Regions from separate parts of the Serratia sp. Sp408 genome, predicted to be linked through region 2. Evidence: predicted binding sites of a transcription regulator. Region 2 holds the regulator's gene; the other holds the start of a gene.
What was found. Region 2 encodes PhoB, which activates phosphate uptake and scavenging genes when phosphate is short. Its sites were predicted from a motif close to CTGTCATAAAACTGNCNNAT; they were not measured.
Positions count from the first base shown of each region.

Region 1 (3,423 bases), on a different contig from region 2:
AATATAGCGCGCTCTGACCCGAGCTGACCACCACGCAGCGCTTACCGCTTTCGGCCAGGCCAACGGCACAGCTTAAGCCAGCCAGACCACCACCGATCACAACCACATCAAATTGCATCGTCCGCCTCCTGCTTAGCGTCGCCGCGTGCGTCCAGTCCGCATAATCCCTGATAGACCCAGCCGGTGAACTCGCTTTCACGCAGCGCATCGCCCCAGGCTATGGGTTGCACCCCTTTCCAACGCTCATTGAGGAAATGCGATAACTGGGTGAGCGATTGCTGCGGCGTGGTGACGTTGAAACGCGTCAGTAATCCCGCGGCACGACAGGCGCACAGTTCGCCCTGACAGGTCCCCATACCGACGCGGGTACGGCGGCGCAGATCGACCAGATTGTTCACCGTCAGCGAATCGACCGCATAGCGCACTTCGCCGGCGGTCACCGCTTCGCATTCACAGACCAGACTGTTGGCCAGCCGGTCGCCGGCCGGTACCTGGCTGGCGCGATCGCCATGTCGATAGACAGCCGAGCCGCGAATACTCGCCGGCAGCGCCACCACGCGGCGAACGGTTTCCTCTGCCGACTGGCGCGAGCCGGGCAGCGCATCCTGTGCGGTGGTACAGGGGGGAGCAACGCCCAGTTTTTTGCACACCGCGTCGGTGGCCCACTCCGCCATCAGCCGGTAGGTCATCAGCTTGCCGCCGGTAATGGTAATAAAACCCTCCAGACCGTCGCGGGCGGCATGATCCAGCAGCACGATACCGCGACTGACGTTGCGGCCCGACGGATCGTCGTCGCTGGCCACCAGCGGTCGCACGCCGGCATAGGCGCGTAAAATGCGGGTTTGTGCCAGCGTCGGCGCCAGCAGTGCCCCTTCACGCAGCAGGATGTCCACTTCCTGTGGCGTCACCGCCATGTTGTCTATCTGATCGTAATCGATGTGGGTTGAGGTGGTGCCAATCAGCGAAATGGTATCACCCGGCACCAGGATGTCGGCGTCTGCCGGCTTGCGGCAGCGGTTGATCACCATGTTGTTGATGCGATGGCCCAGGATCAGCAAGGCGCCCTTGGCCGGGAACATGCGCACGCGCAGATCGGCGTACTCGGCAATTTGCTGGCCCCAGATTCCGGCGGCGTTAACCACCACCTCGGCGCGAATTTCATACTGCCGACGATTTTTATGGTCGTAAACGCGCACGCCGTTAACGCGATCGCCCATGCGCAGTAAGCCGATCACCTGATGATAGGTCAGGATCTGTGCGCCATGCTCGCGCGCATCCAGCATATTGGCGGCGGTCAGGCGAAACGGGTCAACGGTGCCATCCGGCACTTTCACCGCGCCGATCAGCGCCGGATTAGCGGCCGGTTCCAGGCGCAGCGCTTCACCAGGGTCAATGGCTTCGGCGTTTATCCCGGCGCGTTGACAGGCGGCGATAAACGTCTGCTGATAGGTCAGCGAATCCTGCGGCAAGGTGATGAACAGACCGTTGCTGGGTTCAATACAGTGGTGGGCGATACGTTTGAGAATGCGGTTTTCCTCGATGCATTCACGCGCCGACTCACCGTCGGTAACCGCGTAGCGCGCCCCGCTGTGCAGCAGTCCATGATTTCGCCCGGTCGCGCCGGTGGCAATATCATGGCGCTCCAGCAATAGGCAGCGCAGGCCGCGGCGCGCGCAGTCGCGAGCGATCCCTGCGCCGGTAGCGCCGCCGCCGATAATGATCACATCCGTTTCGCTCACCGCTGAACTGTTGCTCATCCACCCTTCCCCAGATTGCCGGTTTGGCGCTATTGAGCCACAGTCAGTGCGGTCTTTGTTTGATAAGGAACAATAACGAACCTAAAACGAAAGAAAAATGTCCATAAAAAACCATGATTGTGATCATCATCACGACTTTTTTAGGTTTTTCTATTTCATAACGTTAACGAATCGCTCAAAATCCGCCGCAGTTTCATAAAAGTGTAACAATTGCGCCATGCATCACAGAGCCATCCAGGGGTTTTGACTAGCATGACGTTCGTTATGGAACAAAAAACGACACATTGATATCCGCTCAATCATCCCGCCATCTTTTCTGCCCGGGATGCAATAAACGATAAAGCCATCGGAGGCGTTCATGTTGAGTATTTTCAAGCCAGCTGCACACATTTCCCGTGTGCCGCTCGATAAGGTAGATCCGCTCTACCGCAAATTGCGCTGGCAAATTTTTCTGGGGATCTTCTTCGGCTACGCCGCATACTATCTGGTGCGTAAAAACTTTACCCTGGCGATGCCTTATCTGATCGATCAGGGCTTCAGCCGTGGCGATCTGGGCTTCGCACTGTCCGGTATTTCCATTGCCTACGGTTTTTCCAAGTTCATCATGGGTTCGGTTTCCGACCGCTCCAACCCACGGGTGTTCCTGCCGGCCGGCCTGATTCTGGCCGCTGCCGTGATGCTGTTCATGGGCTTCGTGCCCTGGGCGACCTCAAGCATTGCCGTGATGTTCGTGCTGCTGTTCCTCTGTGGCTGGTTCCAGGGCATGGGGTGGCCGCCGTGTGGCCGTACCATGGTGCACTGGTGGTCGCAAAAAGAACGCGGCAGTATCGTTTCGGTGTGGAACTGCGCCCATAACGTTGGCGGGGGCTTGCCACCGTTGCTGTTCCTGCTGGGGATGGCCTGGTTCAACGACTGGCACGCTGCGCTGTACATGCCGGCCTTCGGTGCGATTCTGGTGGCCTTGATCGCCTTTGCGCTGATGCGTGATACGCCGCAGTCCTGTGGGCTGCCGCCGATCGAAGAGTACAAAAACGACTACCCGGACGACTATTCGGAAAAAGCGGAAGAAGAGCTGACCGCCAAGCAAATCTTCATGCAGTATATTTTGCCGAACAAACTGCTGTGGTACATCGCCGTCGCCAACGTGTTCGTGTATCTGCTGCGTTACGGCATTCTGGACTGGTCGCCGACCTACCTGAAGGAAGTGAAGCACTTCGCGCTGGATAAATCGTCCTGGGCCTACTTCCTGTATGAATACGCCGGTATTCCGGGCACGCTGCTGTGCGGCTGGATGTCGGACAAGGTGTTCAAGGGTAATCGCGGCGCTACCGGCGTGTTCTTTATGACACTGGTGACCATCGCCACCATCATTTACTGGCTCAATCCGGTCGGCAACCCAGGCATCGATATGGCATGCATGATCACCATCGGCTTCCTGATCTATGGCCCGGTGATGCTGATTGGCCTGCACGCGCTGGAGCTGGCACCGAAAAAAGCCGCCGGCACCGCCGCTGGCTTCACTGGACTGTTCGGTTATCTGGGCGGCTCGGTCGCGGCCAGCGCCATCGTCGGCTATACCGTTGACTTCTTCGGTTGGGATGGCGGCTTTATGGTGATGATCGGCGGCAGCATCGGTGCAGTATTACTGCTGCTGCTGACCATGATC
Region 1 is NZ_JBXUFT010000003.1:88,731-92,153, forward strand. Features, by position in the region: gene glpB (glycerol-3-phosphate dehydrogenase subunit GlpB) at 1-118, opposite strand, end outside; gene glpA (anaerobic glycerol-3-phosphate dehydrogenase subunit A) at 108-1,757, opposite strand; gene glpT (glycerol-3-phosphate transporter) at 2,116-3,423, shown strand, end outside.
Region 1: a site for PhoB is predicted at 1,948-1,967, ahead of glpT (glycerol-3-phosphate transporter). Genes of this name have one in related genera too.

Region 2 (3,423 bases):
CCTGGCTAAACAGTAGCGCCAGGCAGAGCCACACTCCTCGGGACAATCGCATCACTTCGCCTCACGCGTTAATGTTTCAGCGCATTCTCTGACAAAGCCGCAGGAACAATCAACCGGTTAGGCAAGGTAAAAATGAAACGTGTGCCGAGACCCGGTTCACTGAGCACTTCCAGCCGCGCATCGTGGTGACCCAGCGCGTGTTTGACGATCGCCAGCCCCAACCCGCTGCCGCCGGTCTGGCGGGAACGCGCCTTGTCGACGCGATAGAAACGTTCGGTCAGCCGCGGGATGTGCTCGGCGGCAATCCCCGGCCCGTTATCGCTGACCTGGAACTGCGCGCCATGCGGCGTCTGTTGCCAGCTGACTTCGATATGGGTGCCGGTCGGCGTGTGATTTACCGCGTTGTACACCAGGTTGGATACCGCGCTTCGCAGTTGATCCTCGTTGCCAAACACCTTCAATCCGTCATTCACCCGGAAGGTAATCTGGTGATTACCTCCGCTCAGCGACTGGGCCTCGCGCTGCAACACCCGCAGCATCAACGGCACGTCGACCTTTTCGTTCATATCAACGATCGGCGCCGCCTCGATGCGCGAAAGCGTCAGCAACTGTTTCACCAGCCCGTCCATGCGCCGGGTCTGCTCCTGCATGGTACTCAGCGCCTTGCTGCGCAGCGAGCCGTCCATTTCCTGGTCGCTCATCATTTCCAGATAGCCTTGCAGCACGGTTAACGGCGTGCGCAATTCGTGGCTGACGTTGGCAAAGAAGTTGCGTCGGGCGCCTTCGAGCTGACGCATCTGGGTAACATCGCGGGCAACCATTAACAGCTGCCCTTCCGAATAGGGCATGACGCGAAACTCAACGTAATGTTCATTATTGAGTTGCAGCGTCAGCGGGCGCGAGAATTCCTGCTGTTGCAAATAGCTGCTGAATTCAGGATAACGCAGCAGGTTGAGAATATGCTGGCCATTGTCTTCCGGCCAGCGGAAGCCCAGCAAATGCTGAGCCAGTCCGTTGCACCAGAAGATATTCCCCTCTTCGGTGGTCATGACTACCGCGTCGGGCAACGACTCAGCACCGCTGCGAAAACGCTTGATCAGCAAGGCCAGTTCACGCCGACGCCGACGGTTGCGTTGCTGCATCTGGTAAAGGCCATAGAACAGCGGCTCCCAGCTCCAACGTCCGGGCGGCGGCGTCATGCTGCGATCCACCCATAGCCAGTGCGAAAGCTTGAGCTGGTTATAGAAGTTCCACATCAGCGCGGCCAGTACCGCCGTCAGCAGCCACCAGGACAGATACCCGAAAATCAGGCCCAGCAACAGCGCGGGCAAACAGAAAAGGGCCAGCTCCAAAGCCAGCCTCTTCCAGGAAAGGCGTTCTAGCACGTTATGTTCTCCAGCACGGCGCGTTTAATAGCGCGTTGAGAACCGGTAACCGGTGCCCCGAACGGTTTGAACCATCTTGTCATGACCACTGGTCTCCAGCGCCTTTCGCAGCCGGCGGATATGCACGTCAACGGTACGATCTTCCACATAAACGTTAGTGCCCCAGACGTGATTAAGCAACTGCTCGCGGCTATAAACACGCTCTGGATGGGTCATAAAGAAATGCAGCAGCTTGAACTCGGTGGGCCCCATATCCAGAGCCAGTTCGTTGGCCATCACCCGGTGTGAAGAAGGATCCAGGCTCAGGCCCTGCATTTCGATCACCTCTTCTACCGCCATCGGCGATATGCGACGCATGACCGCCTTGATACGCGCCACCAGCTCCTTGGGGGAAAACGGTTTGGTAATGTAGTCATCAGCCCCCACTTCCAGGCCGCGCACCCGATCTTCTTCTTCGCCGCGCGCGGTCAGCATCATTACCGGAATGTCACGGGTCAGCGCTTCGCGCTTCATATGCTTGATAAATTGAATGCCGGAGCCGCCAGGCAGCATCCAGTCGAGTAACACCAAATCAGGGAACGGCTCAGACAGGCGCGTCACGGCGCTGTCATAATCCTCGGCTTCCAACGGTTGGTAACCATTCTGTTCCAACACAAAGCACACCATCTCACGGATCGGCGCTTCATCTTCCACCACCAGTATGCGTCTTGCCATCGTCAATCCTGCCAATGTGTTAGCGATCACAATTTGATTGCGGGCGCCATTATGCGTCAGTTTTGTGACAGATTTATGAAATAAACCGCGTTGCAAAAGTCACTTTATGAATGCCATTAAGCATAGCGACAAATTCGAGCGTGCAGAAAAACCCTTTTTTGTTTCCCTGCCCTTATAATCATCGCAACATTTTTTACGCTACGGTAGAAACATGCGCCTGATACACACCTCCGACTGGCATCTTGGCCAACACTTCTTCACCAAAAGCCGCGCCGCCGAACATCAGGCATTTTTGCGCTGGCTGATTGAACAGATCGACCAACAGCAGGTAGACGCGCTGATCGTTGCCGGCGACCTGTTCGATACCGGTTCACCGCCGAGCTACGCGCGCGAGCTGTATAACCGTTTCGTGGTGGAACTGCAGCGCACCGGCTGCCAATTGGTGGTGCTGGGTGGCAATCATGATTCCGTGGCGACGCTGAACGAATCGCGTGAATTATTATCCTGCTTGAATACCACCGTGATCGCCAATGCACAGAGCGAACTCGACCGGCAGATCGTGATACTGAATCAACGTGACGGCCGCCCCGGCGCGGTGCTGTGCGCGATTCCCTTTTTACGCCCACGCGATCTGCTGCTCAGCCGGGCCGGTGAATCCGGCAGCCAGAAACAGGCGGCGTTGCAAGAAGCGATTGCCGAGCATTATCAAACGCTGTATCAGGCCGCCTGTACGCGCCGTGATGCGCTCGGTGGCGCATTGCCGATCGTCGCCACCGGCCACCTGACTACCGTTGGCGTGACCAGCTCCGATTCGGTGCGCGATATTTATATCGGCACGCTCGACGCCTTTCCGGCGCAGGCCTTCCCACCTGCGGATTATATCGCACTTGGCCATATTCACCGCGCGCAAATGGTGGCGAAGAGCGAACACATCCGCTACAGCGGTTCGCCTATCCCGCTCAGTTTCGACGAGTTGGGTAACGCCAAAAGCGTGTTTATGGTGGATTTTGCCGACGGCGCGTTGCGTAAAATTACGCCGCTGGAAATCCCCTGCGTTCAGCCGATGCAGTTGATCAAGGGAGATTTACCGCAAATAGAGCGCCAGTTGCAGCAGTTCGCCGATTATCATGGCGAGTTGCCGGTATGGCTGGATATCGAGGTAGCAACACAGGATTACCTGAGCGACATCCAGCGGCGCATCCAACATCTGACGGATGAACTGCCGGTAGAGGTGGTGCTGCTGCGACGCAGCAAAGAACAGCGCCGTCAGGTGATTGACCGCCAGGACAAAGAGACGCTGAACGAACTGAGCGTCAACGAGGTC
Region 2 is NZ_JBXUFT010000001.1:148,860-152,282, reverse strand. Features, by position in the region: gene AC2AXP_RS00780 (PstS family phosphate ABC transporter substrate-binding protein) at 1-52, opposite strand, end outside; gene phoR (phosphate regulon sensor histidine kinase PhoR) at 69-1,385, opposite strand; gene phoB (phosphate response regulator transcription factor PhoB) at 1,410-2,099, opposite strand; gene sbcD (exonuclease subunit SbcD) at 2,311-3,423, shown strand, end outside.